Methyloterricola oryzae: one gene and its partners. Each later gene encodes a partner of the first gene's protein in a complex. Links are inferred from orthologs where the notes say so. Each region holds a gene or a part of one and is shown in the gene's direction. Other genes may lie near its edges.

What was found. Proteins that work in one complex are often made in the same cells at the same time.
Region 2: the proteins of accD (region 1) and accB are in contact, whole or in part, in a solved structure (PDB 8UXZ), measured with the Escherichia coli proteins. The link is inferred for Methyloterricola oryzae from one-to-one orthologs.
Region 3: the proteins of accD (region 1) and accC are in contact, whole or in part, in a solved structure (PDB 8UXZ), measured with the Escherichia coli proteins. The link is inferred for Methyloterricola oryzae from one-to-one orthologs.

The regions. Positions count from the first base shown.
Region 1 is NZ_JYNS01000004.1:164,655-167,463, reverse strand. It holds accD (acetyl-CoA carboxylase, carboxyltransferase subunit beta), read left to right. Parts: upstream 1-849; coding sequence 850-1,770; downstream 1,771-2,809. Other genes in the region: folC (bifunctional tetrahydrofolate synthase/dihydrofolate synthase), read left to right, coding at 1,775-2,809; trpA (tryptophan synthase subunit alpha), read left to right, coding at 34-837; trpB (tryptophan synthase subunit beta), read left to right, coding at 1-37.
Region 2 is NZ_JYNS01000023.1:15,363-18,250, forward strand. It holds accB (acetyl-CoA carboxylase biotin carboxyl carrier protein), read left to right. Parts: upstream 1-1,162; coding sequence 1,163-1,615; downstream 1,616-2,888. Other genes in the region: EK23_RS19345 (TlpA family protein disulfide reductase), read left to right, coding at 1-403; aroQ (type II 3-dehydroquinate dehydratase), read left to right, coding at 711-1,157; accC (acetyl-CoA carboxylase biotin carboxylase subunit), read left to right, coding at 1,668-2,888. UniProt on the Escherichia coli protein: This protein is a component of the acetyl coenzyme A carboxylase complex; first, biotin carboxylase catalyzes the carboxylation of the carrier protein and then the transcarboxylase transfers the carboxyl group to form malonyl-CoA.
Region 3 is NZ_JYNS01000023.1:16,410-19,202, forward strand. It holds accC (acetyl-CoA carboxylase biotin carboxylase subunit), read left to right. Parts: upstream 1-620; coding sequence 621-1,967; downstream 1,968-2,793. Other genes in the region: aroQ (type II 3-dehydroquinate dehydratase), read left to right, coding at 1-110; accB (acetyl-CoA carboxylase biotin carboxyl carrier protein), read left to right, coding at 116-568; prmA (50S ribosomal protein L11 methyltransferase), read left to right, coding at 1,967-2,793. UniProt on the Escherichia coli protein: This protein is a component of the acetyl coenzyme A carboxylase complex; first, biotin carboxylase catalyzes the carboxylation of the carrier protein and then the transcarboxylase transfers the carboxyl group to form malonyl-CoA.

The DNA.
Region 1 (2,809 bases):
CAACACCATTGCCGCGCGCGAAGGAATTTCTCTGTGAGCCGATTGTCCGCTACCCTGCAAGCCCTGAAAGACCAAGGACGCAAGGGCCTGATTCCCTTTATCACGGCGGGCGACCCGGTGCCGGAGTTCACCGTGGGCGCCATGCATGCCCTGGTGGAGGCGGGCGCCGACATCATCGAACTGGGAGTGCCGTTTTCCGATCCCATGGCCGATGGCCCCGTGATCCAGAAAGCAAGCGAGCGTGCCTTGGAACATAAGGTCAGCCTGCGCAAGGTACTGGCCATGGTGAAGGAGTTCCGCCAGAAGGACAGCGCGACGCCAGTGGTCCTCATGGGGTACCTCAATCCGGTGGAGTGCATGGGCTATCGCGCCTTCGTCGAAGGCGCCTGCGCGGCGGGCGTGGACGGCGTCCTGACCGTGGACATGCCGCCCGAGGAATCGTCGGAGCTTCTGGCCCTGATGGCCGAGGCGGGCCTGGACCCCATTTTCCTGCTGGCGCCCAACAGCACCCCGGAGCGTATCCGCCAGATGGGCGAACTGGGACGGGGTTACCTGTATTATGTCTCCCTGAAGGGCGTGACCGGCGCTTCTCACCTCGACCTGGGCGACGTGGAGCGCAAGCTCACGGAAATCCGCTCCCTCACCGATCTCCCGGTGGGCGTCGGCTTCGGGGTTAAGAATCCGGAGACCGCCGCCGCCATTTCGCGACTGGGTGACGCGGTGGTGGTGGGTAGTGCCCTGGTGGGCAGGATCGAGGCGGCGGGCGCCGATACCGCCCTGGCCCTGCGCGAGATGACAGACCTGGTTCGCGGCATGCGCGCCGCGATGGACGCCTGACGAGGTAGACCCGTGAGCAGCTGGTTCAACAAACTGGTCACATCCAAGATACGCACCGAGGCCTCATCCAAGAGCGCGGTGCCCGAAGGCCTTTGGTGCAAATGCACGGCCTGCAACGCCATCCTCTACAAGGTGGAGTTGGAGCGCAATCTGGATGTCTGCCCCAAGTGCGGCCATCACATGCGCATTCACGGGCGCAAGCGCCTGCTCTCGTTTCTGGACCAAGGGACCTTCGAGGAAGTGGGCGCTGGGCTCAGCCCCATCGACCCGCTGAAGTTCAAGGACAGTAAGAAGTACAAGGACCGCCTGACCCAGGCACAGAAGTCCACGGGCGAGAAGGATGCCATGGTAGTCGGACGCGGCAGCCTGAAGGGGCGCCCGCTGGTGGCCGCGGCCTTCAACTTCGAGTTCATGGGCGGCTCCATGGGCTCGGTGGTGGGCGAGCGCTTCGTGCGTGGCGCCGACATTTGCCTGGACGAGCGCCTGCCTTTTGTCTGCTTCTCGGCCAGCGGCGGCGCCCGCATGCAGGAATCCCTCATGTCCCTGTTTCAGATGGCCAAGACCAGCGCGGTGCTGGCGGCCATGGCGGACGAGGGACTGCCCTTCATATCGGTCATGACAGATCCCACCATGGGCGGGGTTTCTGCCAGCCTGGCCATGCTGGGCGATGTGAATATCGCCGAGCCGGGCGCCCTGATCGGTTTCGCCGGTCCCCGCGTGATCGAGCAGACGGTCCGCGAAAAACTGCCCGAGGGTTTTCAGCGCAGCGAGTTCCTGCTGGAGCACGGCGCCGTCGACATGATCGTCGACCGCCGCGAGATGCGCGACAGGGTTGCGAGCCTGCTGGACATCTTCATGCACGGTGACGGTCTGCGGCGTCAGGCCCTGAACGGCGCCGCCGAGAAAAACACGAAAGCGAACGGCAAAGCCTGAATTAATGCGTTTTTCCACGCTGGACGACTGGCTGGTCTGGCAGGAATCGTTGCATCCCAAGGCTATCGATCTGGGCCTGGCGCGGGTGCGTCAGGTATTCCAGCGCCTGGATTTGCCGAAGCTGCCTTTTACCCTCACGGTGGGGGGCACCAACGGCAAGGGTTCCTGCGTGGCCTTGTTGAATGCCATTTTGCGGGCCGAGGGCTATCGAGTCGGCACCTATACCTCGCCGCACCTGTTGCGCTATAACGAACGTATCCGTATCGACGGCGTGAGTGCCGATGATGACGTCCTATGCGCGGCCTTCCAGCGCATCGATCAGGCGCGGGGTGATACCAGCCTGAGTTTTTTCGAATTCGGTACCCTAGCGGCCCTGGACATCTTTTCCAAGGCCGGCCTGGATGTGCAAATTCTGGAAGTGGGACTGGGCGGACGGTTGGATGCCGTGAACCTGTTGGATGCCGATGGCGCGCTCATCGCCAGCATCGACATCGATCATCAGGACTGGTTGGGAGACACGCGGGCCGCCATTGCCCTGGAGAAAGTAGGCATATTCCGTGCCGGTCGGCCTGCGATCGTGGGCGATCCGCAGCCGCCGGCCGAACTGCTGGCGCATGCCGAAGCTGCCGGGATCGCCTTGGCCTGCCAAGGCCGCGACTTTCACTTCACAGTGGAGGGCGCCTGCTGGTCCTGGCAGGGCGCGGGATGGCGCCTTAATGATCTGCCACGACCCGCGGTCAAGGGCGATCATCAATTGCTCAACGCCAGCGCGGTGCTGCAGTTGCTGGCGGCGGTGGCGCCGCGTTTACCGGTGAGCGAGACGGCGGTGCGCCGCGGCCTTACCGAGGTCAGCCTGCCCGGGCGCTTTCAGTACCTGGGCGGTACGGTCCCGGTGCTGTTGGACGTCGCGCACAATTCGCAGTCGGTCAGGATTCTGGCGGACTATCTGGCCCGCGAGTTTCCCGGCCGTGTTGTGCGGGCGGTGTTCGCCATCATGCGCGACAAGGATATCGATGCCGTGATCGCACATATCCGGCCC
Region 2 (2,888 bases), on another replicon or contig:
CGACCTGAACGGGCAATCCGTGCGGATGGATCTATGGAAAGGCAAGATCCTGGTGGTGAATTTCTGGGCCACCTGGTGTCCCCCCTGTCTGGAAGAAATGCCGGCTTTCGTGAAACTGCAGGAGGAATATGCCAACAAGGGCCTGCAGTTCGTCGGCATTGCCATCGACGACGGCGATTCGGTGAAGGACTATCTCAAGGTCACCCCGGTCAACTACCCGATTCTCATCGGCGAGAATGGCGGTGAGGACTGGGCCGCGAGCCTGGGCAACCACGCGCATGTGCTGCCGTTTTCCGCCGTGTTCGATCCGGCGGGCAAGCTGCTCCACGTGGAAGTCGGAGCTTTTGACCGTGAAGAAGTCATCAAGGCGGTGGAGCCTCTGCTTAAGGCCAGCGCGCCTTAAGGCGGGTACATCGTATCTCTATCCTGCAGCCCTCGTCAGCTCAGAACCTGGCCTGAACGGCACCGTTGTGGACAAGTTCACTGCCATTCGGCAAAATAACCTTGCAATTTCTGGGAGCTGCCCTAGATTGGGCTGATCCCTCGGCGCAGGTCCGTGCCGACACGATCGATGACCTCAGGTCGTCGATTCGGAAATCGCCGGCAAATGCGAGTTTTTCGGCGAAAACTGCTGAAAGATCCATGAAGGATCGGATTCAGTGACCACCTACGCCAACGTGCAGAAATTCGGACGAACGGTTCATTCATCCATGACTAACATCCTGGTGCTCAACGGCCCGAACCTGAATCTATTGGGCTTTCGGGAACCGGCAATCTACGGTAGCCAGACCCTTGGGGACATCGAAAACCGATTGGCGGCGATGGCGCAGCGCTTTGGAGCAGTCATCAGCTTTCTGCAGAGCAACGCAGAGCATGTCCTCATCGATCGCATACACCAGGCATTTCGGGAACAGGTGGATTTCATCCTGATCAATCCCGGCGCTTTCACGCACACCAGCGTGGCGCTACGCGACGCCCTGCTCGGAACCAAGATTCCGTTCATCGAGGTGCACATGTCCAATGTCCATGCGCGCGAACCGTTCCGAAAGGTTTCCTATTTGTCCGATATTGCCAAGGGCGTTATTTGCGGGCTTGGTGCGCTGGGTTACGAGCTGGCGCTGCAGGCTGCCCTCCACGCCATTCAAGAAAAGAGCTGAGAGTCATGGATATTAGAAAAATAAAAAAGCTGATCGAGTTGATCGAAGAGTCCGATATCGCTGAAATCGAGATCAAGGAGGGCGAGGAATCGGTGCGGCTGAGCCGCTATTCCTCATCCCAGCCGGTGATGATGACCGCGCCGGCCACCATGGTGAGCCAGGCGGTTCCAGGGCCAGCGCCCGTTGCCGCTGCGGAGAGCGCTCCGGCAGAGGAGGCGATCAGCGGCCATGTGGTACGTTCGCCCATGGTGGGGACCTTCTACCGTTCGCCGTCGCCCGGCGCCAAGACCTTCGTCGAGGTAGGGCACCGGGTCAATGTGGGCGATACGCTCTGCATCATCGAGGCCATGAAGATCCTGAACCAGATCGAGGCCGACAAAGCCGGGGTGGTCGCCAAGATCCTGGTGGAGAATGCACAGCCTGTGGAGTACAACGAGCCGCTTTTCGTCATCGAATAAGCCTCGCTGCCGCTGGCGCGTGAACCCCTTAGACTCCATCAGGTAATCAGTCATGCTTGGTAAAATCGTTATCGCCAACCGGGGCGAGATCGCCTTGCGCATATTGCGCGCCTGCCGCGAACTTGGCATCAAGGCCGTGGCCGTGCATTCCGAGGCGGACCGGGATCTCAAGCACGTTCGTCTGGCCGACGAATCCGTGTGCATCGGGCCCGCGCCTTCGCGGGAAAGCTACCTCAATGTTCCAGCCATCATCAGCGCCGCCGAAGTCACCGACGCCGTCGCCATCCATCCGGGCTATGGCTTCCTGTCGGAAAATGCCGACTTCGCCGAGAAGGTGATACAGAGCGGCTTCGTATTTATAGGTCCCAGGCCCGATACCATCCGCCTCATGGGCGATAAGGTTTCCGCCATCGAGGCTATGAAGAAGGCAGGCATTCCCTGTCTGCCCGGCTCCGACGGGCCACTGGGCGAGGACTTTGACGAGACCTTGAAGATCGCGCGCCGCATCGGTTTTCCGGTCATCATCAAGGCGGCCGGCGGCGGCGGTGGGCGCGGCATGCGCGTCGTGCACAGCGAGGCGGCGCTGCATAGCTCCATCAGCCTGACCAAGGGCGAGGCCGCGGCCGCATTCGGCAACGATATGGTGTACATGGAGAAATTCCTGGAAGATCCGCGCCACGTCGAATTCCAGGTGATCGCCGACACCCACGGCAACGTCATCCATCTGGGCGAGCGTGACTGCTCCACCCAGCGCCGCCACCAAAAGGTGGTGGAAGAAGCGCCGGCGCCGGGCATCAGCGAGGAGAAGCGGCGCGCCATGGGCCAGCGCTGCGTGGAGGCCTGCCGCGAGATCGGCTATCTGGGGGCGGGGACGTTCGAGTTCCTCTACCAGGACGGGGAGTTCTATTTCATCGAGATGAACACCCGCGTGCAGGTCGAGCATCCCGTAACCGAGATGGTCACCGGCTTTGATATCGTCAAGGAACAGCTGCGCATCGCCGCCGGCGAAAAGCTGTCCATTACCCAGGAGGACGTGCAGCTCTGCGGGCACGCCATCGAGTGCCGGATCAACGCGGAGGACCCATCCACCTTCATGCCCTCCCCCGGGCTGATCGAACAGTTCCACATGCCGGGCGGGCCGGGAATACGGGTGGAGACGCACATCTATAATGGCTACAAGGTGCCGCCCTACTACGACTCCATGATCGGCAAGCTCATCGCCCACGGCGAGACGCGCGCCAGCGCCATCGCGCGAATGCGCACGGCGCTCAAC
Region 3 (2,793 bases), on another replicon or contig:
AGGTTTCCTATTTGTCCGATATTGCCAAGGGCGTTATTTGCGGGCTTGGTGCGCTGGGTTACGAGCTGGCGCTGCAGGCTGCCCTCCACGCCATTCAAGAAAAGAGCTGAGAGTCATGGATATTAGAAAAATAAAAAAGCTGATCGAGTTGATCGAAGAGTCCGATATCGCTGAAATCGAGATCAAGGAGGGCGAGGAATCGGTGCGGCTGAGCCGCTATTCCTCATCCCAGCCGGTGATGATGACCGCGCCGGCCACCATGGTGAGCCAGGCGGTTCCAGGGCCAGCGCCCGTTGCCGCTGCGGAGAGCGCTCCGGCAGAGGAGGCGATCAGCGGCCATGTGGTACGTTCGCCCATGGTGGGGACCTTCTACCGTTCGCCGTCGCCCGGCGCCAAGACCTTCGTCGAGGTAGGGCACCGGGTCAATGTGGGCGATACGCTCTGCATCATCGAGGCCATGAAGATCCTGAACCAGATCGAGGCCGACAAAGCCGGGGTGGTCGCCAAGATCCTGGTGGAGAATGCACAGCCTGTGGAGTACAACGAGCCGCTTTTCGTCATCGAATAAGCCTCGCTGCCGCTGGCGCGTGAACCCCTTAGACTCCATCAGGTAATCAGTCATGCTTGGTAAAATCGTTATCGCCAACCGGGGCGAGATCGCCTTGCGCATATTGCGCGCCTGCCGCGAACTTGGCATCAAGGCCGTGGCCGTGCATTCCGAGGCGGACCGGGATCTCAAGCACGTTCGTCTGGCCGACGAATCCGTGTGCATCGGGCCCGCGCCTTCGCGGGAAAGCTACCTCAATGTTCCAGCCATCATCAGCGCCGCCGAAGTCACCGACGCCGTCGCCATCCATCCGGGCTATGGCTTCCTGTCGGAAAATGCCGACTTCGCCGAGAAGGTGATACAGAGCGGCTTCGTATTTATAGGTCCCAGGCCCGATACCATCCGCCTCATGGGCGATAAGGTTTCCGCCATCGAGGCTATGAAGAAGGCAGGCATTCCCTGTCTGCCCGGCTCCGACGGGCCACTGGGCGAGGACTTTGACGAGACCTTGAAGATCGCGCGCCGCATCGGTTTTCCGGTCATCATCAAGGCGGCCGGCGGCGGCGGTGGGCGCGGCATGCGCGTCGTGCACAGCGAGGCGGCGCTGCATAGCTCCATCAGCCTGACCAAGGGCGAGGCCGCGGCCGCATTCGGCAACGATATGGTGTACATGGAGAAATTCCTGGAAGATCCGCGCCACGTCGAATTCCAGGTGATCGCCGACACCCACGGCAACGTCATCCATCTGGGCGAGCGTGACTGCTCCACCCAGCGCCGCCACCAAAAGGTGGTGGAAGAAGCGCCGGCGCCGGGCATCAGCGAGGAGAAGCGGCGCGCCATGGGCCAGCGCTGCGTGGAGGCCTGCCGCGAGATCGGCTATCTGGGGGCGGGGACGTTCGAGTTCCTCTACCAGGACGGGGAGTTCTATTTCATCGAGATGAACACCCGCGTGCAGGTCGAGCATCCCGTAACCGAGATGGTCACCGGCTTTGATATCGTCAAGGAACAGCTGCGCATCGCCGCCGGCGAAAAGCTGTCCATTACCCAGGAGGACGTGCAGCTCTGCGGGCACGCCATCGAGTGCCGGATCAACGCGGAGGACCCATCCACCTTCATGCCCTCCCCCGGGCTGATCGAACAGTTCCACATGCCGGGCGGGCCGGGAATACGGGTGGAGACGCACATCTATAATGGCTACAAGGTGCCGCCCTACTACGACTCCATGATCGGCAAGCTCATCGCCCACGGCGAGACGCGCGCCAGCGCCATCGCGCGAATGCGCACGGCGCTCAACGAGATGGTGATCGCCGGCATCAAATGCAATATTCCCTTGCTGCTGGACATCATCAACGACAAGGCTTTCCAGGAAGGCGGGCAGAACATCCATTATCTGGAGCAGAAGCTCGGGCTCAAGCACTGATGTGGCGACAGCTCTCGGTGGCGACGGAGGAGCGCCTGGCCGATGCCGTGGCGGACGCCATGAGCGGCCTGGGGGCCTTGTCCGTCAGCCTGCAGGATGAGGGCGATCAGCCCCTGTTCGAGCCCAAGCCCGGGGAAACGCCCGTCTGGCAGGATACGCGGGTCGTGGCTCTGTTCGAGCCCGATGTGCAGCCGGAACTATTGCGGGCTGCCCTGGAGAGTCGTTTCGGGGCCCACTCCCTGCATGCCTGGCGCGTCGAAGAAATACAGGATCAGGCTTGGGAGCGGGCTTGGTTGGAGCATTTCAAACCCATGCGCTTCGGCCGGCGACTGTGGATCGTTCCCACCGGGTTCGCCGCGCCGGAACAGGAGGATGCGGTATGCGTGGCGCTGGACCCGGGGCTCGCGTTCGGCACCGGCACCCACCCAACCACGGCCTTGTGCCTCAGGTGGCTCGACGGAATGGATCTGAAGGGAAAGACCCTGATCGATTACGGCTGCGGCTCGGGTATTCTGGCCGTGGCAGCGCTGCTGCTGGGTGCGGAAGGGGCTGAAGCGGTGGACATCGATCCCCAGGCCTTGACCGCCACCCGAGACAATGCCGAAAAGAACGGCGTCGCCGGGCGCTTGCGCTGCCGCTATCCCAAGGAGATTGGCCCGGTCCAGGCGGACATGCTGGTGGCCAACATACTCGCCAACCCGCTGCTGGAACTGGCGGAAGAATTGGCCGCGATGGTTCGCCCTGGCGGAGCGCTGGCCCTCTCCGGTATCCTGCGCGAGCAGGCGGATGCGGTGAGCCAGGCCTATGCACCTTGGTTCCGTATGGA